Regions from separate parts of the Agrobacterium sp. K11 genome, predicted to be linked through region 1. Evidence: predicted binding sites of a transcription regulator. Region 1 holds the regulator's gene; each other region holds the start of a gene.
What was found. Region 1 encodes LexA, which represses DNA repair genes until DNA is damaged. Its sites were predicted from a motif close to TGTTCNNNNTGTGTTCNG; they were not measured.
Positions count from the first base shown of each region.

Region 2: a site for LexA is predicted at 3,300-3,317, ahead of recA (recombinase RecA). Genes of this name have one in related genera too.
Region 3: a site for LexA is predicted at 1,850-1,867, ahead of AC5SEO_RS24955 (ImuA family protein). Genes of this name have one in related genera too.

Region 1 covers NZ_JCAHRB010000005.1:56,747-64,059, forward strand. The annotation lists gene eno (phosphopyruvate hydratase) at 1-750, opposite strand, end outside; gene kdsA (3-deoxy-8-phosphooctulonate synthase) at 898-1,743, opposite strand; gene AC5SEO_RS13150 (VOC family protein) at 1,743-2,624, opposite strand; gene lexA (transcriptional repressor LexA) at 2,836-3,558, shown strand; gene AC5SEO_RS13160 (glutathione S-transferase family protein) at 3,998-4,681, shown strand; gene AC5SEO_RS13165 (ComEC/Rec2 family competence protein) at 4,698-7,133, opposite strand.
Region 2 covers NZ_JCAHRB010000015.1:628-7,940, forward strand. The annotation lists partial or broken gene AC5SEO_RS24325 (OmpA family protein) at 1-1,030, shown strand, start outside; gene AC5SEO_RS24330 (pseudouridine-5'-phosphate glycosidase) at 1,233-2,156, opposite strand; gene AC5SEO_RS24335 (PfkB family carbohydrate kinase) at 2,188-3,129, opposite strand; gene recA (recombinase RecA) at 3,376-4,467, shown strand; gene alaS (alanine--tRNA ligase) at 4,699-7,313, shown strand, end outside.
Region 3 covers NZ_JCAHRB010000016.1:15,800-23,112, reverse strand. The annotation lists gene AC5SEO_RS24960 (Y-family DNA polymerase) at 1-1,116, opposite strand, end outside; gene AC5SEO_RS24955 (ImuA family protein) at 1,037-1,789, opposite strand; gene ligD (non-homologous end-joining DNA ligase) at 2,072-3,124, shown strand; gene AC5SEO_RS24945 (SOS response-associated peptidase) at 3,183-3,947, shown strand; gene AC5SEO_RS24940 (DUF1349 domain-containing protein) at 4,075-4,662, opposite strand; gene AC5SEO_RS24935 (transposase family protein) at 4,652-5,122, opposite strand; gene AC5SEO_RS24930 (methyl-accepting chemotaxis protein) at 5,436-7,313, opposite strand, start outside.

The DNA of each region.
Region 1 (7,313 bases):
GTTCTTGAAGAATTCGGTCGCCGCACAGTCGAGACCGATGAACATGTCGTCGCCCGGACGGTAGCCAGCCTTTTCGATCGACTTCATGATGAAATCGAGTGCTGCCGGCGCGCTTTCGAGACCCGGTGCAAAACCGCCCTCATCGCCGACATTGGTGTTGTGGCCCTGTGCGGACAGTTCTTTTTTCAGCGTATGGAAGACTTCGGAGCCCATGCGCACGGCTTCGCGAATATTTTCTGCGCCGACCGGCAGGATCATGAATTCCTGGAAGTCGATGGGGTTATCGGCATGCGCGCCGCCGTTGATGATGTTCATCATCGGAACCGGCAGCAGATGCGCGTTCGGGCCGCCGACATAACGGTAAAGCGGCAGGCCGGAGGCTTCAGCGGCAGCCTTCGCAACGGCGAGCGACACGCCGAGGATGGCGTTGGCGCCGATGCGCGACTTGTTCGGCGTGCCGTCGAGCGCGATCATCATCTGGTCGATCTGGATCTGGTTTTCAGCGTCGAAACCGCCAATCGCGTCGAAGATTTCCGTATTGACGGCTTCGACCGCCTTTTCCACGCCCTTGCCGAGATAACGCTTGCCGCCATCGCGCAGCTCAACCGCCTCATGCGCGCCGGTGGAGGCGCCGGAGGGAACGGCGGCACGGCCCATGGAGCCGTCTTCGAGATAAACGTCGACTTCAACGGTCGGATTGCCGCGGCTGTCGAGAATTTCGCGCGCGATGATATCGGTAATGGCAGTCATGGTCTCTCCCTTGGGAATGGAACAGATATTTTCCGTCGCCTGTCTTAGACGATGGCGAAGAAATTACAATGACGGCGGACGGCGGAAACAGCCCGCCCGCCATTAAAATCGATTGGCACAAAAGTGCCCGCTGTAACGGTCAGCCGATCAGGCTTTCGTAATCGCGTCGAAAGCCAGAAGCTTTTCGAGCAGTTTCGGCATGTCCTTCAGGTGGACCATGTTAGGGCCGTCTGACGGCGCATTGTCCGGATCCTCATGGGTCTCGATGAAGAGACCAGCCACGCCAACCGCAACGGCCGCACGCGCCAAAGTCTCGACGAATTCGCGCTGTCCGCCGGTGGAACCGCCCTGCCCGCCCGGCTGCTGCACCGAATGGGTGGCGTCAAACACGACCGGAGCGCCGAGCGAAGCCATGATCGGCAACGAGCGCATGTCGGAAACCAGCGTGTTGTAACCGAAGGACGCGCCGCGCTCGCACAACATCACATTCGGATTGCCGCTCTCATTGAGCTTGGCAAGCACGTTCTTCATGTCCCAGGGCGCCAGAAACTGGCCCTTCTTGACGTTGATGACGCGGCCGGTTTTGGCGGCAGCGACGAGAAGATCGGTCTGGCGGCTAAGGAACGCCGGGATTTGCAGCACATCCACCACCTCGGAAACGATGGCGCATTGATCTTCCGTGTGGATGTCGGTCAGAACAGGAAAACCGAATTCCTTCTTGAGATCGGCAAAAACCTGCATCGCGTTATCCAGGCCGATGCCGCGTTTTCCGGAAAGCGAAGTGCGGTTCGCCTTGTCGAAAGAGGACTTGTAGACAAGCCCTATTCCCAGCTTGTCGCAAAGCTCCTTCAGGACGCCAGCGATCATGAAGGCATGTTCGCGGCTTTCCATCTGGCAGGGGCCGGCAATCAGCGAAAACCGCTCGGTATTCGAGAAGGAAACCTTGCTGGCGCCGTCGCCGGCGGTGACTTTAAGATTGTTCGTAACGCTCATCATTTTTCCTCGAAGGCGAAGGCAACACCCTGACCGGGTGCTGCGGGCACCACCAGACGGCCGTCCGCTTTTGCGCAGGACACGCCATTAGCAGCAAGCACCGCCTCTGTCACGGCAAGATCGTGTGACGAAAAGACGATGCCCGCGCCGCGCAATCCGCCTTCGTTGCCATCCTGAGCATTCAGGGCCTGCCCGCTGAAAGCCGGTTTTCCGGTCAATCTGATGCTGGCATTGCCGGTCGCGAAAACCATATCACCGCCCGGAGACCATTTGCCTTCACAGCCAAACACCGTCTCGATCAGGCCCGCCACCTTCATATCGCCGCCGGTAAACAGGACGATTTCACTGAGGCCGGTGACACCATTGGCGTGGCGCTCCAGCATGGTGCGATCGCCCGGAAGGGCTTGAACCCGTTGACAACTGAACAAAAAGAAATCCGCGGCCGCCCCGCTTGCAGCAAAAGCAAGCCGGAACGCCGCCTCGCCTTGCGAGCCATCCGGCATCCGAACAGGCCGCGAAAACTCGAAAACATCGCCCGCCGAAAGGCCGGCTGCCCGAAACCGCTCATGGTCAACCAAGGCGTCTTCAGTCCTGGCGACAAGAGCCGAAAAACCCTCCTGCCCGTCCCGTTGCCGGAAGGCCACATCCCTGCCAGTGAAAACATCACCCCTCTCTATTGACGCATTATATTTAGCCGGATCAGTAATTGCGAGCGGCTCCAGATAGGTGCCATCGGCGAAAAATACGCAGGCATTTTGGGTGCCGAAAGGATGCAGAGCCTCCGGCGCAACCGTAAAGCCAAGACTGACGAGGCGCTTCACGGCGACGCCTATGACTTCCACGGGCAAAACGAGATGGTCAACGCTATAGGGTTTCGTCATGAAAATGTATCCTGCTGGCCTTCCGCCCGGAGCATGCCGGGACGGTTTCGACCGCACAAAAGCACAATTGCGTGCTATGAGGCAAATCATCACAGCAACAGATGGCACCTTCACGAAATTTTAGGGGATTGCAGAACACATATGGAACATATAGTGTTCGTTCTGTATTTGTTTCGCGACTTCCACTACGATTCTAAAGGGTGTTTTCCTCATGCTCACGCGCAAACAGCAGGAATTGCTTCTCTTCATTCATGAACGAATGAAAGAGTCCGGCGTGCCGCCCTCCTTCGATGAAATGAAGGACGCACTCGATCTTGCTTCGAAATCCGGCATCCACCGCCTGATAACCGCTCTCGAAGAGCGAGGATTCATTCGTCGGCTACCGAATAGAGCTCGGGCGCTGGAAGTCATCAAGCTGCCCGAGGCTTATACGCCGGGTGCAAGGCCGCAGCGCGGCTTTTCGCCGAGCGTTATCGAAGGCAGCCTTGGCAAGCCCAAGACGCCGGAACCGGCCCCTGCCCCCAAGACGCCGGCCAATGATCTGGGCGGGGCTGTCACCGTGCCGGTCATGGGCCGCATCGCTGCGGGCGTGCCGATTTCCGCCATCCAGAACAACACCCATGATGTGGCCGTGCCAGTAGACATGCTTGGCACGGGCGAACATTACGCTCTTGAGGTCAAGGGTGATTCGATGATCGAGGCCGGCATTTTCGACGGCGACACAGTCATCATCCGCAACGGCAACACCGCCAATCCCGGGGACATCGTTGTGGCTCTGGTGGATGACGAGGAAGCCACGCTGAAGCGCTTCCGCCGCAAGGGAGCCTCCATTGCGCTCGAGGCGGCAAACCCAGCCTATGAGACCCGTATCTTCGGGCCCGACCGGGTGAAAATTCAGGGCAAGCTGGTGGGGCTGATCCGCCGCTACCATTGATCTTATCGAACCGAACGTATTCACTTTACAATAGGCGTCATCGTGAAGATGGCGCCTATATTGGGTTTGGCTGTTTCCAAACGTGGCGTGCTTTTGCGGGTGCACGAGGATATGCGCCATTCAGCCTATGCGCGTTGCCCTTTCTAAACTGAGTTCCTACTCCATAAAGATGCTTCGGTTTCGCTACAGGCGTGGTGGCGAATGGGCTGTTCGCTATAATTGTCGAAGCGATCCCATCCGCTGTTTTTTAGCGACGTTGTTCTGTCGTGTTGCGCAGTCAGTTTTAGTGGTCACCAAAGGGTGACTTATCGCAAGTCGCGCTCTCAGCGACCCCACATCACCATTCATCAACGGCGTTTATGGGAGCCATGGATAATTTTCGATATTCCGTGAACGCTTGGCAGGTGTAGAAATACGCGTCATATCCGGGAGATACGCCATGTACGATCTTTATATAGCCAACAAGAACTATTCTTCATGGTCGCTGCGGCCGTGGGTATTGATGCGCACGCTCGGTATCGCCTTTGATGAAAAGCTCATTCCGTTCGGCGAAGGCGTCTCCTTCTCCTCCTTTTCGCCGACGGGCAAGGTGCCCTGCCTGGTCGACGAGGGTATGACGGTTTGGGAAACGCTTTCGATCGTCGAATATCTTGCCGAAAGACACCAGGGTGTCTGGGCAAGCGACAAGCATGCGAGGGCCTGGTCGCGTTCGGCCGCAAGTGAGATGCATGCCGGCTTTTCCTCGCTGCGCAATCTCTATCCCATGTCGGTGGGCATTCGGGTCAAACCCAGGGGCGGCGATGCCGGGCTTAAAGCCGATATAAAGCGGATCGATGCGTTGTGGAGCGAGGGTCTCACAAAATTCGGCGGGCCATATCTCGCCGGTCAAAAGTTCACGGCGGTCGATGCTTTCTTCTGCCCGGTTGCATTCCGTTTCCAGACCTATGGCAGCGCGGATCTTTCGCCAGCAGCGAAAGCCTATTGCGACCGGCTGCTCGCCCTGCCTGCCATGCAAGAATGGTACGAGGCCGGTTTGAAGGAGAGCTGGCGCGACGCTGGTCATGAAGAGGAAGTTGGCGAGATCGGCGAATTGACTGAAGATTTGCGCGCCAAGGCCCGATGATCCATGCTGGCGGCTGTCATTGCGACGCCGCCAGCAGCCGGATGATGGGCTGCGGCAGATCACGGTCGAAACGTCCGCTTTTCCAGTCGTAATAACGGTGCTGGCTCCAGGGCCTGTCCGTTCCGGCGATTGCGGCGCGCAGCCCGCTCGCCACACCCTCCTCCCTCTTGTTAGCAAAATCTATTTCCACAGAACCGAGACGCCGCAAGATGTCACGGCTGAGCAGGAGTGCACCCGAGCGGCACTGCGAAAAAGAGGTTCTGCGGGAAACAACGACGATATCGGCAATATCGCAGGCTTTTCCGGCGAAGCGGCCATCGTCCAGAACGACGATCCACTCTCCGCTTGCGGCGCTCGCTACGCACCATATGTCTTTCCTGCAGGTGAAGACGCCAACTTTGGCGTCTTTGAGCGCCGCCGTCATCTCGCGTACCACCACAGCCATGTCTTCGGGCGACAGTTTCGATCTCGAGTCAGAACCAGCAGTATTTGCCATGCTCTCACCATTTATAAAATCTGGCGGCACGGTTTTTTCCGGCAGCAGCAGCGCCCTTTGCCACTGGCCGTAAACGAAGCCCTGCGGACGGGCTTTTGTGGTTGAGACCTTGCCTTCCTCCACGAGTGCCACCAATTCGCCGTCCTCGTGAATCAATAGATCCGGCAGATCACGATAGGCCGTAACTGCCGACACGCCGAAGGCGAAGAGCAGAAACGGGATGCCAAGAAGCGCAAGCCGGCTGCGCAGCAATGTCAGCAGCAGGAAACCCACCGAAGCCAAACCGATAAACCAGCCATGCGGACGCCCAGTCGCTGCGCTGCCGCCCCAGGAGGCCACCTCGTTTGCAACCTCGATGACGAGTGCCATGCCATAACCCATGATCTTCAGGAACGGCGCATCGAGCCCGAAGGGCATCAGCAGCATGGCGAGAAGAGCGAATGGCATGACGATCAGCGACATGAGCGGCATTGCAGCCAGATTGGCGAACAGTCCATAGGTGGTGACACGGTGAAAATGTTCGGCCGAATAGATCGCCGTAGAAAGGCCCCCGATCAACGACGTCGTGATAACGCCGCCAATGACCGCGCCCATCATTTCCGCCACCTTCAGCCATGCGGGCTTGCGCCCGATGAACAGCCGTTCGCGGTCCGTGCGCCAACGGCTCCAGAAGGCATAGGCGGACACAAGCGCTATGGTGGCCGCAAATGACATCTGAAAACTCGGACCCATGATTTCCGAGGGCGAGAAAGCCAGAATGATCAGGGCGGAAATGGCAACGTTTCTGAGGCTGAGTGATGGTTGATCGAAAAGGACAGCAATCAGCATCACAGACATCATCAGCCAAGCACGCTCGGCGGAAACGGCAAAACCGGAAATCAGATAATAGGCAAGCGTCATCAGCAGTGCCGCGAAAGCCGCGATCTTCTTGACCGGCCAGCGCTGCGCAAAGGCGGGAAACAAGCTGAAAGCCAGTCTCAGGCCAACAAAGAATATGCCGGAGGCCAGTGCCATGTTGAGCCCGGATATGGCAACGATATGGGCAAGGCCGGAGAGCCGCAACGCCTCCATCGTCTCCGCCGATATAGCCTGTCTCTCATCGGTGATGATGGAGGCGGCGAAGGCTCCGGCATCACCGCCGATGGTGGTGCGGATGCGTTCGGCAATTGCGCTGCGAAGGCCGTAAAGCCGCATATCGGCCCATTCCAACCAACCCTTGTCAGGCCTTGCGTCACCAACGGGTGATACAAGCGCATCCGGTGATTTATAAAAGAAACCGGTCGCGCCTATGCCTCTGAAATAGGACGTGAAGGCGAAGTCGTTCAGTCCCGGCAAGGCCGGGCCGGACGGCGGCGAGAGGCGGACCTTGCCGCGAAGGGTTGCTCCGAGTGCGATCGGCTCGCCTCCGCCACGCGAAAGCACCGATATCCTCTGCGGCGGACGCGACAATGTCGGGTCCGCTGTTGCGGTCAGATCGACGACATATCGCCAGTAGCCGCGTGCATCGACCTCCCGGCGCACCACAGTGCCGGTGATGGTGGTGGTCACGGGGGTATCCAGCACCACGGTCCCTGCCCGTCGGGTTTCGAAATCGGCCAGGAGCATGCCGAGCAATAGAAAAGCGAAAGGGCCGCAAACCGCCGCCGCAATGCCAGCTTTATATCTCACAAAGAGCGCCAGAACGGCGACAAATAGAAATGTGGCAATCAAAATGACCGGGGAAGGCGTGGCATCTAGAGAAAACCAGAGTACCGCGCCGCAGCCGATGAAAACGGGAATGAAAAGAAAATAGTGGCCGAATGCGCGCTCCTCGGCCAGGCACGTGGCGATTTTTTCGGCCACGGTAGTGTTGCGGTTAATCTCGGGAATAATGGCGGGAGTGTCATATGTTGTCGCATCACTGCTTCGGCGGAGAGGAAACAGAATTTCCCGCGTGCCGGGCATGTCTCCCTGCATCGTTTTAGCATATACGAAATGCTGTTTTTCCCCTTGACCGAGCAATCCCCACCGCCCCTTGCCGCACCAAAAACAGGTTTGCAGACCAGCGCTGGGGATTGCAATCCTTTACTTTAACGATGCGTTGACCGAGATTGAATTGCTGCTGCCGGGAAAGCCTGAAGCAACGCGATTGCGTTT
Region 2 (7,313 bases), on a different contig from region 1:
CGTGAAGGTGCCGACTTCCGACGCCGAAGCGCAGCGCGCCGGTGCTGCCGGAGGCAAGGCTCCGCCGCCCGTGAAGATGGAGGCGATTACCTCTCAGCAGGGCGAGCGTGTCGACCGCCGTCCGCAATATGACCGGCCGGAAGGCGCGCGGGAATGGCAGCCGCGCGAAGGCGGCCGGCGCGATCAGGATCGCGATGCGCCGATCATCCTGCAGTTTGGCGACCGCGTGGTTGTGCGCGGCGACGACAATCAGCGCTTCATCCGCGATGGCGGCGAGCCCTATTACGAGCGCCTGCCCGGCGGACGTGTCCGCGAGACCGTCGAGCGTCGCGACGGCACGCAGGTGGTGACGATCCGCAACCGCTATGGCGACGTCATCCAGCGTTCGCGCATCGATGACCGTGGCCGGGAATATGTGCTGTTCTATGCGCCGGAACTGATGGACGAACCGGACCGTGAATATGTCTATCGCGATCCCGGCCTCGACCTGCCGCCGATGCGTCTGCGCATTCCGGTTCGTGACTACATCATCGACACGTCGAGCGATCCGGACCGCGATTACTACCGCTTCCTGGAGCAGCCGCCGGTCGAGCCGGTGGAGCGTGTCTACTCGCTGGATGAAGTGCGTTATTCGGCCCGTATCCGCGACAAGGTGCGCCGTATCGACCTCGATACGATCACATTTGCCACTGGAAGCGCTGATATTCCGATGGCGCAGGCCCGTTCGCTGCGGAAGGTAGCGGATGCGATCAACAAGGCGCTGGCAAAGAACCCGGCGGAAACCTTCTTGATCGAAGGCCACACCGATGCCGTTGGTTCGGATGAAAGCAACCTCGTTCTTTCCGACGAGCGTGCCGCTTCCGTCGCCAATGTCCTGACCGATGTTTACGGCATTCCGCCGGAAAACCTGGCGACGCAAGGCTACGGCGAGCGTTACCTGAAGGTTCAGACACTCGGCCCGGAACAGCAGAACCGCCGCGTCACCATCCGCCGCGTGACACCGCTGGTAAGACCGGTCGCCCAGAACTGATAAGGTTCAGGAACTGAAAAATGAAAGCCCGGAAAGCGCAAAGCTTTCCGGGCTTTTTTATTGGTAGCAAAGTTCCCAGTCCGACACATTATCCGTAACGCCGGACCAGATCCGGGGGCCAGCGTGATCAAATCCGGCATGACTGGGATGCTTCTCACCCTGCCATCATCCTCAAATTTGAGGATAATCCAGCCTCTAACGCTTAGTTAAGCGCCACAGCAATCTCTGCTGCGAGCTGGGCATTGTTGCGTACCAGCGCGATATTGGTCGCGAGGCTGCGGCCGTCGGTCAGGCGGAAGATATCGCCGAGCAGGAAGGGCGTGACGGCCTTGCCGGTGATGTCCTCGCGCTCGGCGTGGGAAATGGCGCGATTGATGTAGATTTCCATCTCCTCGCGCGGAATTTCGTCCTCTTCCGGCACGGGATTGGCAATCAGCATACCGCCATCGATGCCGAGCTGTTCGCGAGTCGTCTGGAAATTGGCGATGGCTGCAGGGCTGTTGAGGGACAGCGGGCTGGGAAGGCCCGAAGAACGCGACCAGAAAGCCGGGAACTCTTCCGAACCGAAAGTCACGACAGGCACGCCGTTGGTTTCGAGAACTTCCAGCGTCTTTGGGATGTCAAGAATGGCCTTGGCGCCGGCGCAGACGACGATCACGCCGGTTTTGGCAAGCTCGGTCAGATCGGCGGAAATATCGAAGGTCTCCTCCGCGCCCTTGTGCACACCGCCGATGCCGCCGGTGGCGAAAACGCGGATGCCGGCGCGGGCAGCGGCAATCATGGTGGCTGCCACTGTCGTGGCACCGGTGCGGCGCTCGGCAATCGCAAAGGCAATATCTGCGCGCGAGACCTTCATGGCGTCGGTGGTCTGGGCAAGCGCTTCGAGCTGCTCCTTCTCGAGGCCGATATGCAGCGTGCCGTGAATGACGGCGATGGTTGCCGGAACGGCTCCCTGATCGCGGATGATCTGTTCGACGCCTTCAGCCATCTCGATATTGCCGGGATAGGGCATGCCGTGGGTGATGATGGTCGATTCCAGCGCGACGATCGGCGCGCCGCGCTGTTTGGCAGCGGCAACCTCTTGCGAATAGACGATGGGCAGGAGCGGGGAGATGGGGCGGGTCATTCTGTTTGTTCCAGACTATAAAAAAACGGGTTCATGCCAGCATTTCGGCCTTGGGGACAAGCCCCAACATGGTCTCGACACTATCTTTTGACAGGTCTTGGGCGGTGGCGAAAGGCGATTGCACGGTGATGGCGGCCGCGGCGGCACCCAATCGCAGGGCCTCAGTGATGGTTTTGCCCTCCGTAATCGCCGCGAGATAACCGGACGCCATGGCGTCTCCGGCCCCGGTTACGTCTTTCACCTCGCGGATGATGGGTGGGTGGAGGCTTGCGGTTTGCGTTGCGTTGAAGGCTACCACTTCGCTTGCGCCACGGGTGATGACGCCGCCGGCAAGGCCTGCCCTGCGGAGAATGCCCGGCCAGTCGCGAACATTGTCTGCCGTCTGTCCCGTCAGCGCGCGCGCCTCTGCCTCGTTCATGAAGAGAATGTCGATATCGGCGAGCATGTCCTTCAGCTTCACCGCCTTGGCGGGCGAAATGGCGATGGCCGCGAGCGGCTTTTGGCAGGCGCGGGCAATGAGACCGAGCGCCTTCAACGTATCCTCCGGCAGATTGGCATCGCAAAGCAGAAGGTCGCTCGCGGTAATCGCGTCACGCACCGCGCGAACTTTGAGTCGGCGCGGCGAAAACAGCTTGTAAAGGTCCATATCCGCAAGTGCGATGACAAGATTGCCGTCGCGCTCCAGAATGGCGGTGTAGCTTGGCGTGCGGCGATCGAGGAAAACGAAGGGCGTATCTTCCACGCCCGCCTGCCTTGCTGCCTCCGCCACCGCTTCGCCGGTCACGTCGCCGCCGCGCGGTGCGATGATACGGACGGCAAACCCGAGCCGGGAAAGATTGCGCGCCGCGTTGAAACCGCCGCCGCCAGCCTCTTCCATCCATGAGCCAGGATTGCTGGCGCCGGGCGCCGTTTCAGTCTCGATCATGCCGCGCCTGTCTATATGCGCGCCGCCCAGAACGAGTATTTTCTTCACGCTTGTGTTTCCCTCTTTCGCGGATGGAAAAGGTGGACGATTCGTCCCAATCTTTTGTTTGTTCCCCTTCACATCCGGTCCGCAGCGATAGGCCGGACGCGGAAAAACGAAAGCAGAACAAACCACTTATCGCTATTTGTTTTCAATATGCTGGCTGCGCCTTGCGATATGAGAACAAATAGAGTACATCCTATTTCCATACTGCTTCATTGCCTGTGCGGCTTCAATAACCTAAAGGTGGATCGGATGGCACAAAATTCTTTGCGTCTCGTAGAGGATAAATCGGTGGATAAAAGCAAGGCACTGGAAGCGGCGCTCTCCCAGATCGAACGGTCGTTCGGCAAGGGATCGATCATGAAGCTCGGTTCCAATGAAAACGTGGTTGAAGTAGAGACCATTTCGACGGGTTCTCTCAGCCTGGATATAGCGCTCGGTATCGGCGGTTTGCCGAAGGGGCGTATCGTTGAGATTTACGGCCCGGAAAGCTCCGGTAAGACGACGCTTGCGTTGCAGACGATCGCGGAAGCCCAGAAGAAGGGCGGCATCTGCGCCTTCGTGGATGCCGAGCACGCGCTCGATCCGGTCTATGCCCGCAAGCTCGGTGTGGATTTGCAGAACCTTCTGATCTCGCAGCCGGATACGGGCGAGCAGGCGCTTGAAATCACCGATACGCTGGTGCGATCCGGTGCCGTCGACATTCTGGTCGTGGACTCGGTTGCGGCGCTGACGCCGCGTGCTGAAATCGAAGGTGAGATGGGCGACAGTCTGCCGGGCCTTCAGGCACGTCTGATGAGCCAGGCGCTGCGCAAGCTGACCGCCTCGATCTCCAAGTCGAAGTGCATGGTGATTTTCATCAACCAGATCCGCATGAAGATCGGCGTCATGTTCGGTTCGCCGGAAACGACGACGGGCGGTAATGCGCTTAAATTCTACGCCTCGGTGCGTCTCGACATTCGCCGTATCGGCGCCGTCAAGGAGCGTGAAGAGGTTGTCGGCAACCAGACCCGCGTAAAAGTCGTCAAGAACAAGATGGCACCGCCTTTCAAGCAGGTGGAATTCGACATCATGTATGGAGAAGGCGTTTCCAAGACCGGCGAGCTTGTCGATCTCGGCGTGAAAGCCGGTATCGTCGAGAAATCCGGTGCATGGTTCTCCTATAATAGCCAGCGTTTGGGGCAGGGGCGTGAAAATGCCAAAACCTTCCTGCGCGACAATCCGGAAATGGCAAGCGAGATCGAACTGGCGCTGCGCCAGAACGCCGGTCTGATCGCCGATCGGTTCCTGCAGAATGGCGGCCCGGAAGCCGGCGAAAGCGACGACGGTCCCGACGAGGGCTGATGCATTCGAAGGTCCGGGCGTTCGCGTCCGGTGGCTTTGCCGGCATGAGCCGGTATGGATCAAAAGGGTCGCGCGATTTTCCTCGCGTGGCCCTTTTTCTTTGCCTAGACGCCTTGGTGCGCCTCCATGGCTGGACAGGGCAGGATGCGGACGATAAAAGCCTTTGATTTTGCAAGATAGCCATCATTCGGGATGGCGGTGATGGACTCCAGCTGTGAGCGGTGTGTGGGCATGAGCGGTGTGAATGAAATTCGGTCGACCTTTCTCGACTACTTCAAGAAGAACGGACACGAGATTGTGCCCTCCAGCCCGCTGGTGCCGCGCAACGATCCGACGCTGATGTTCACCAATGCCGGCATGGTGCAGTTCAAGAACGTCTTCACCGGTCTCGAAAGCCGTCCTTATTCCACGGCCGCTTCCGCGCAGAAATGTGTGCGCGCCGGTGGCAAGCATAACGACCTCGACAATGTCGGTTATACGGCCCGTCACCATACGTTCTTCGAAATGCTCGGCAATTTCTCCTTTGGCGACTATTTCAAGGAAGAGGCGATTACCCATGCCTGGAACCTGATCACCAAGGAATTCGGCATCGATCGCAACCGTCTGCTGGTCACGGTCTATCACACCGACGACGAGGCTTTTAATCTCTGGAAGAAGATCGCCGGTTTCTCTGACGATCGCATCATCCGTATTCCGACCAGCGATAATTTCTGGGCCATGGGCGATACCGGTCCGTGCGGTCCCTGCTCGGAAATCTTCTATGACCACGGCGATCATATCTGGGGCGGACCGCCCGGCTCGCCGGAAGAGGATGGCGACCGTTTCATCGAGATCTGGAACCTCGTCTTCATGCAATATGAGCAGCTGACGAAGGAAGAGCGCATCGATCTGCCGCGCCCGTCTATCGACACCGGCATGGGTCTCGAGCGCATTTCGGCGCTGTTGCAGGGCAAACACGACAATTATGACACCGATCTGTTCCGGGCGCTGATTTCGGCCTCCGTCGAAGCGACCGGCGTTCCGGCAGAGGGCGAGAAGCGCGCCAGCCACCGCGTCATTGCCGATCATCTGCGCTCCTCCGCTTTCCTGATCGCCGATGGCGTCCTGCCGTCGAATGAGGGCCGTGGTTACGTTCTGCGCCGCATCATGCGCCGCGCCATGCGCCATGCCGAGCTTCTCGGTTCGCGCGAGCCGCTGATCTACAAGCTGCTGCCGGCGCTGATACAACAGATGGGCCGCGCCTATCCGGAACTGGTTCGCGCCGAGGCGCTGATCTCCGAGACGCTGAAGCTTGAGGAAACCCGTTTCCGCAAGACGCTGGAACGCGGCCTGTCGCTGCTGTCTGACGCGACTTCGACCCTGCACAAGGGCGACATGCTGGACGGCGAAACCGCCTTCAAGCTTTACGACACCTATGGCTTCCCGCTCGATCTGACGCAGGATGCGCTGCGCGCCCGTGAGATCGGCGTCGATATTTCCGGCTTCACCGATGCCATGCAGCGCCAGAAGGCGGAAGCACGCTCGCACTGGGCTGGTTCCGGCGATAAGGCGACCGAAACGGTGTGGTTCGAACTGAAGGAAAAGCTCGGCGCGACCGAATTCCTTGGTTACGACACTGAAACCGCCGAAGGCGTCATCCAGGCGATCGTCAAGGACGGCAAGTCGGTGGACAGTGCCGCCGAGGGCGAGACGGTTCAGATCGTCGTCAACCAGACGCCATTTTATGGCGAGTCCGGCGGTCAGATGGGCGATACCGGCATAATCTCTGGCGATAACGGCACCTTTACCGTTTCAGAAACCCAGAAGAAGGGCGAGGGCCTTTTCGTGCATTCCGGCACGGTGTCCAAGGGTGGATTGAAGCTCGATGACGCCGTGCAACTGACGGTCGATCACGACCGCCGCTCGCGTCTGCGCGCCAACCACTCCGCCACCCACCTGCTGCATGAGGCGCTGCGCGAGGTGCTTGGTACGCACGTCGCACAGAAGGGTTCGCTGGTCGCACCCGAGCGTCTGCGCTTTGACGTTTCGCATCCGAAGCCGATGTCGGCAGAGGAGCTGAAGGTCGTCGAGGAAATGGCAAACGAGATCGTCTTGCAGAACTCGCCTGTCGTGACGCGTCTGATGAGCGTTGACGACGCCATCGCCGAGGGTGCTATGGCACTGTTTGGCGAAAAATACGGCGATGAAGTCCGCGTTGTCTCCATGGGCACCGGTGTTCACGGTGCGAAAGCCAACCGTCCGTACTCGGTCGAGCTTTGCGGCGGCACCCATGTTGCCGCAACCGGCCAGATCGGCCTTATCCGCATTCTTGGCGAAAGTGCCGTCGGTGCGGGCGTGCGCCGTCTTGAGGCCGTAACGGGTCAGGGCGCGCTTGCCTATCTCTCCGAGCAGGATGAGCGCGTAAAGGCACTGGCCTCGTCGCTGAAGGTTCAGCCGGGCGATGTGCTGTCGCGTGTCGAGGGACTTCTCGACGAGCGCAAGAAGCTGGAGCGCGAGCTTGCGGATGCCCGCAAGAAACTCGCAATGGGCGGCGGCTCGTCGGATGCCGGCGCAAACGACGTACAGCAGGTTGCGGGCGTCAATTTCCTCGCAAAATCCCTGTCCGGCATCGATGCCAAGGACCTCAAGGGTCTTGCAGATGAAGCCAAGGCCAATATCGGCTCCGGCGTCGTGCTGCTGATCGCCGTGTCCGAAGACGGCAAGGCAAGTGCTGTTGCTGCCGTGACCGAGGATCTAACTGGCCGTTTCAGCGCCGTCGATATCGTCCGCACGGCCTCTGCGGCCCTCGGCGGCAAGGGCGGCGGTGGACGCCCGGATATGGCGCAGGCCGGCGGCCCCGATGGCGC
Region 3 (7,313 bases), on a different contig from region 1:
GACCCTCTGCCCCCGGTTTCCATAGAGGTCGATCAGCGGCGTGACATCAGTGACCTCATCCTCGACCAGAGCAGAGGCTTTCTGAGCCTCCTCGAGAGGCTCGGCTATCACGGCGAGCAGGATCAGCTTTTCGATTCCGAAGCCCGGCTCGATCTTTTCCGTCCGGTCCCGAAACAGTTTTGTCAGCCAGGCGACATCGCGGGCGGGCCTGGCGGTTCCGGCGCGGATGGCCTGTCTCGTGCCATCGACCTTCTCGACGATCAGGTCGGCACGGCGAACGCCAAGCCCGCGCTGCTGGAGTTCGTCAACGAGTTTGACGACTAGACGGCCAACATATTTATTGATTGTTTCCGCAGCCCCGATCGGTTCGGCGAAGGCCTTGGAGACTTCAACCAGCTCTGCCGTCCGGATGGGCTCGATCGGCTCGGCGACACGACAGAGCATCTGGTCGAGACGGCGACCGACCTCCGGACCGAAGCGCAATGTCAGCGGGGCCCGCGGGGTGTTGGCAAGCTCGCCGATTGTCTGGAAACCGAGAATGCGCAGATCAGAGACGATCTTTGACGGCAGGCGCAGAAGCGAAATCGGCAGTTTTTCGACGGCACGGGCCGTCTCGCCCGGAGGAACGACAATCGTTTCGCGATTGATTGCGCGGGCGCAAGCATGGGCAGCACCCCAGCTGTCGGCAACCGCCACGCGCGCCGTCAGTTTTCGGGCAAGAAACTGGTTGGCGATCTTCGTCACCATCGGCAGTTCACCACCCTGCAGATGATCGGCGCCTTCCGTATCCATGACGATACCATCAATCCCGTCGACGGCGCCGATCGGCGAATAGATCGTCAGCGCCCAGAGCGTGATGCGCTCGAGCGCGGCTTGATCGGCTTGCGAATCTGCGTCAACCAGCATCAGGCCGCGAAACAGCGACTGCGCCTTTGCCGCCGCCATGCCGGCATGCACGCCCGCCTTTCTGGCAGCCGGATCGGCGGCAGACACCCATCGCTTCGAACCGATTCTCGCGATCACGGCGATTGGCTGTTCAGGCGGAATAGACGGATCGGCCCGACGAATGCGATCCGTCGGCAGATCCGGAAGATAGATCGAGACGACCCTTGTCATCGCACGCCCTCACGAGAAACTCAGCACACTCACCCGCTTTCACGCGCATCAATTCCAGAAACCATTGAGGCCTGCCCACCCCCGGTACCGGCAACTCCTCTGACGGCATCACGCTGACACGCCACCGCGTGGTCGAGGCCGTCGGCTGCCCAAAGTCATTGGCCTCCGTCTGTCGCCGCCATCGGCGGACCGCAAGCGCCATGGTCCCGGTTCGCTCGGCTGCAAGCTGCAGACGGCGGGAACTGACCATAGGCAGGCGAACAAGTTCACCGACGACGGCACCAAGTCCGCCGAAGGAAAGGCCCTCCTCCATATTGGCCAGCACATCCTCTTCCTTGTCGGATTCAACAAAGATGACGCGGTCGGGATGCAGACCCACATGGGCAAGAGCTGGAAAAAAAAGATCCGGTCGCGTCAGACACCAGATGACGGGGCCTTTTGTTCTTGCGGCAATGCCGGCAACACAAAGGGCGGCCGCTGCACCATCGACAGTACCGGAGCCACCGCCTGCAAACTCGTGCAGCGCGCCATAGGCGAGGCCCCCGCCAGGCAAGGCCGCATCGATCTCGGAAACGCCAAAAGAAAGTGTTCCGGCCCGCTTCGCGGATACCCCTTCCATCGACGCGATGCGATCTCTCAAGTCACAAATCACCCTCTGACGGGCAGCACTCATCGTTCACGGCTCCCTTCAAGGTCGTGTTCAAAGGATCGACATTATGTCGTACGGGCTATATGTTCATTGTTTGTTCTCGTAGTGCAAAAGAGTCAAGCACCCCAAAGTTGAGGAATATTATCCCAGTATTAGCAAAGTCGAAGATTCGAAAAGGATTCAAGGAGGTAAGGGGAAACAGAAATTTTTGCAGCGCTTGCGTCCGTCGGGTTCAAAATGGTGGATGGCGGGGATAGATGAACGGCGTCACAATCTTCTTAAGGTTTTCGTGCTGAACTCGTTTGCATGACGAAGCCACCGAGATCAAAGCCGCTCCTTCGTGATACCGAAGCTCCGCTACGGTCAAAGCCGCGTCGGAAGCGCAATCCCGCACAGCCACAGCTGCTGTTTGATCCGATGCCCGATCGCGTCGAGCCGGCGCTCGCCCAATCGAAGGCGCACCCTCCACAAGGCGACCAATGGAGCTGGGAGCTGAAATGGGATGGCTACCGGCTGGCTATCCATATCGAGCAGACAGGGGTCCGCATCCTCACGCGTGGTGGCCATGACTGGACGCACCGGTTTCCGGCGATCGAGCAGGCTGCCCGGGCGCTTGGTCCGGCAACGATGATCATTGATGGCGAGGCGGTTGTGCTTGACGATGAAGGGCGGCCGGATTTCGGGCTACTGCAGAAATCGTTGGGTGCGTCTGGAAAGACGGCTGGCAACCGAGCTTCGGACGCCATCCTCTACGCGTTCGATCTTATTTATCTCGACGGCCATGACCTGCGCAACGTGGAGTACCGTTCGCGCCGGCATCTTCTCGAGGATACGCTGAAGGGGCACGACGGCGCGATCCGCCTTTCGGAAACCATTGACGCCGATCCCGCGATCCTGCTGGAACACGTTGGCAGCCTTGGCCTCGAGGGCATCGTCGGCAAGCAATTGGATCAACCCTATCGCTCCGGCCGGACCGGCGACTGGGTCAAGATCAAGTGCGTTAAGAGCGAAGCCTTCATGGTTGTTGGCTACGAGCCATCGACGGCATCGTCCGGCGGCTTCGGCTCTCTGGTGCTTGCTGCCTATCGCGGTGACGAGCTCGTTCATGTCGGGAACGTCGGGACGGGCTTCAGGCAAGCCGAGATGAACAGGCTGCGCAAGATGCTCGACAAGCTGCGCTGGAAACGGAAGCAGCCGTCTGTTCCCTATGCCGAAAAGGCAGACATCGTTTGGGTCGAGCCGACTTTGATTGCCGAGATCGAGTTTCGGGCCTGGACGGCCGACGACAAGCTACGCCATTCTTCCTATAAGGGCTTGCGGGAACGGCAAGACAATGCCGACGTTTACAAGCTCGACTAGCGACGCAGGCGGAACTCACCACACAACTGCATTCGGTCGCAACGGAGGAATTGCTGCCATGTGCAATCTATATCGGATGGAAGACAAGGACTGGGTCTCCAAATGGGCTCAGGACGCCGAAAGCCTGATCAACCTGATGCCAGCCTATCAGATGAACCCCGACCAAATGGGGCCGATCGTCCGCAACACGGCGGAAGGCAAGAAGCAGCTTGTGCATGCGCGATGGGGATTACCTTTCCCTCGCTTCGCCTTGGAGAAAGCGGCCAAAGCCAAGGCCGAGAAGCTCGCGGCCAAGGGCAAGCCATTTGATCTCGAGGAGCTGATCCGCATGGAGGCCGACCGCGGCACGACGAACGTGCGTAAGCTCAATTTCCCGCACTGGACGCGATGGTTCGACGTCGAACACAGATGCCTTGTCCCAGTCACCAGCTTCGCCGAACCGGATCCGGCGAGCAGAGAGGAAGGCGGCAATGTGCCCAATGCCTGGTTTGCCCGCGATGACGAGAAATCGCTGATGTTTTTTGCCGGCATCCATGTGCCGCAATGGAAGAGCGTCCGGAAGGTTCGGGACGGACTCACGATCGACGACCTCTATGGTTTTCTGACCACAGACCCCAACGATCTCGTTAAACCGATCCATGGGAAAGCCATGCCGGTTCTGTTGCTGACGAAGGAGGACACGGACATCTGGATGCGGGCGCCGTGGGACGAGGCAAAACATCTTGTCCGCCCGCTTCAGAACGATGCGTTGATTATTTCGTCGCGAGAACCGTACGGGTCCACCGTCGTGTCGAAATCGGGCGAACCGGTTGACCAAGACTGATTTATGTAGTGTCTGATCAGGCGGCACTGGCGCCGAGAGGCCGTGGCTGCTCGTATCCCTTTACTGGCACCTGTTACAAGGACGATAGATCGAGGCGGCATTTACGAAGAACTCTCTTAAATAGCTGCTAGCTGGACAGGTCGTGGAGATCGGTAGTGATCGCCGCACCGACTGAAAACTCCGAAAACCGGACATCCAGTCCGCCACGCTCAGGCGTACAAGCAGTCAACCCAACGAAATAATGGGAAACTTTAGGAAACGGAGCAAGCCGCAGCAACGGCCAAATGCTCCCATTGGAGGATGCCTGAATACGCATCGTGCCTTCCTTCAATGTAATCCGGATATAGAAATCTTCAAGTTCCTTGAAGGGCTGGGACACTGACCAGTCGGATTTTCCATCGGTGATGACTGTGCTGAGAAACCGTTCGCCATCTGTAAACTCAACGCCTGACTTCACCCATCGATTTTCATCAATGCGCACCATAAGACCGGCCTGATCGTAGAGAGACCGGAATTCGCCTTGGACGCGGACACTCGCTGTGAAACCATCCACGACCGTTACGCCTAGGAAATGGCCACTGTCGCGCGTGAAGCCGTAATGCGTTTCACGCCAGAAGTCAGTGTTTGCATCGGTGGTTAAAGAGAGACCCGTCTCGGTGGCTTCCCACACTACAGGTTTATTCAGCCACTCGGCTTCTTTGAGATTAACGTCCACGGCACTGTCTCCAGAATTGCCCTTGCATCACTGCTGGTGGGGCTATTGCCCGACTCAACGGATACCCGTGATCATAAACCTGGTAAAGTGAGTGCTGTCCTGCTGCCAGTTTCGTGGACACCAAGTTAAGGTGCTTCCAACGAAACTGGAGTGCATAAATGCAACGAAGGAAGTCCAGCCGCGAGTACAAGCTTGAGGCAGTGAAGTTCGTTAGGGAGCGTGAGGCCACACCGTCACCGAAGCGCTCGGCAAAAATCTTTCGATGGCAGTTGGTAGCACTATAGACAAAGCGCCTGACGGTCAGATGCAATTCGATCCGTCGAGCCGTACACGGCAGATCACCGATCACCGGAGGGGAACGGCTATGAACTCGACGGGAAACGGTCCCGCAGTGGGGATAGATGGAGTCCGTTGACCCGGCGGACGCAGTGACAACGATCGCATCGGTGGCATCATGCATCGATTCAACGTTCAAACTGGCCGGGATCAGGTCGGAAGTCAAAACTGGGCTCGCATGGCGCTGACCGCCCTTCGGAAATCACACCAATTGAATCCGAAACATCGTCGAGCCTGAGTCAGTGCCCAAAAAGATCCCGCGGCCATAGTCGCGACGCGCTGCGTGAAGGACAATGTATTGCGAAGATTGCCAGACATGTTCGTCACCCCTCTGGCATAAACTATGCCACGCAAACGATTTCCGATTGCGTGGCATAGTCCTTGATTAGCGGCGGGGATATCCCCCGCCGATGCTCATGTCGTTGACCGATCGCCGATCAAAACTCCTGCCAGTCGTCCTTTGACGTATCGACAGCAGCGTTACCGGAGAATGCGGATGCAATCTTGCGGCCAAGCGCGCGTACGGGGGATGCCACGTATCTGTCGTTGCCGCCGGCATTGCGAACCGGAGCGGGCTGGCTCTTCTGCTGATAGGCGGTATCGGCGAGCTTGAACTGCGCGAGAAGCTGGTTGAGCGAAGCTACCTCCTTGGCCAGATTGTGGCTGGCGGCGTTGGTCTCTTCCACCATGGCAGCATTTTTCTGCGTGTCCTGGTCCATCTGGTTGACCGCGGTATTGATCTGCTGGAGGCCGGAGGATTGCTCCTGCGCGGATTCCACGATGGAGACGACGTGCCGGTTGATTTCCTGCACTTCCGATACGATCGTCGCCAGCGCCTTGCCGGTGTCGCCCACCAGCTGAACGCCCTGCTGCACCTGATCGTTCGAGGTGGTGATCAGCGCCTTGATTTCCTTGGCCGCATTGGCGGAGCGTTGCGCAAGCTCGCGCACCTCCTGCGCGACAACGGCAAAGCCCTTGCCCGCCTCGCCCGCACGCGCAGCTTCCACGCCGGCATTCAGCGCCAGAAGGTTGGTCTGGAAGGCGATTTCGTCGATCACGCCGATGATGTTGCTGATCTCGTTGGCCGATTTGGAGATCTGCTCCATGGCGACCACGGCGCGGCGTACCACTTCGCCGGATTGTTCGGCACCTGCCTTGGCGCGGCTGACGATCAGGCCGGCCTCCTGCGCGCGCTTGGTGGAATCCTTCACTGTCGTGGTGATCTCTTCCAGAGCGGCAGCGGTTTCTTCCACGGCTGCTGCCTGCTGTTCGGTACGCTTGGCCAGATCGTCGGCGGCCGATTTGATCTCGTTTGCGCCCGCGCCGATGCCACCGGCATTCTGCGCAACGCGGGTCAATGCCGATTGCAGCTTTTCGGCGGACATGTTGAAGTCGTTACGAACGCCGTCGAGTGTCGCCGTGAACGGCTGGCCGATGCGGTAGGACACATCGCCATCCGAAAGCTTCGAAAGACCGGTTGCAAGATTGTCGACGGCAAATTTGACGTCGGCAGCTTCCTTGGCCTTCTGCTGCTCGCGCGCGATGCGTTCCTTTTCCGAAAGGCTGCGATTGGCTTCTGTTTCCTGTTCAAGGCGGATGCGCTCGATCGCACTCTCGCGGAACACCTGAACGGCAACCGCCATCTGGCCGACTTCGTCCTTGCGGTCCATGCCATCGATCTCGGCTGCCGTATCGCCGCCTGCCAGCGACACCATACGCTCCCGCAGGCGGGCAATCGGCGTTGTGATGCCACGCGAGGCCACGAACAGCGCGAGAATGATGCCGGCTGCAAAGCTGATGCCAACCACAACAAGCGAGGTCAGGATCGTGGAATTCGTCTGGTCACTCAGATCGTCGCTGCCTTTTGCAACACCCTTGGCAAGCTTGTCCAGCAACGAGCCTATTTCGTTTCCGGCCGCGCGAATTTGCCCATCAGCCTTCAGGAGTTCCGCCGCGGACTCCTGATTACGATTAGCGGAGCCAAGCTCGACGGCCTTATCCGTGCTTGTGATGATGCTCTGAGATTGTTTGAGCAGTTTGTCGATTGTGGCCGTCTCTTCCGGGAATATGGCCTTGACGTTGTTCAATCGCGAGATCAGTTCGCCTTTGTCGGCGTTATACTCGCCTTTGGCGATGGCGAAATCCGGAATGGAGGTGTCATATGCCATTACCTGATAAGCACCGTAAGCCACCGCCTGAAGATTGCGGTTGGCACGAGAAAGCTCGACAAGCGCGGCATTATCGCCGGCAATGAATTCTGAATAGAGCGTGTCCGCGTTTTTGTAACGGGCGGACATATATACTGTTGCACCCAG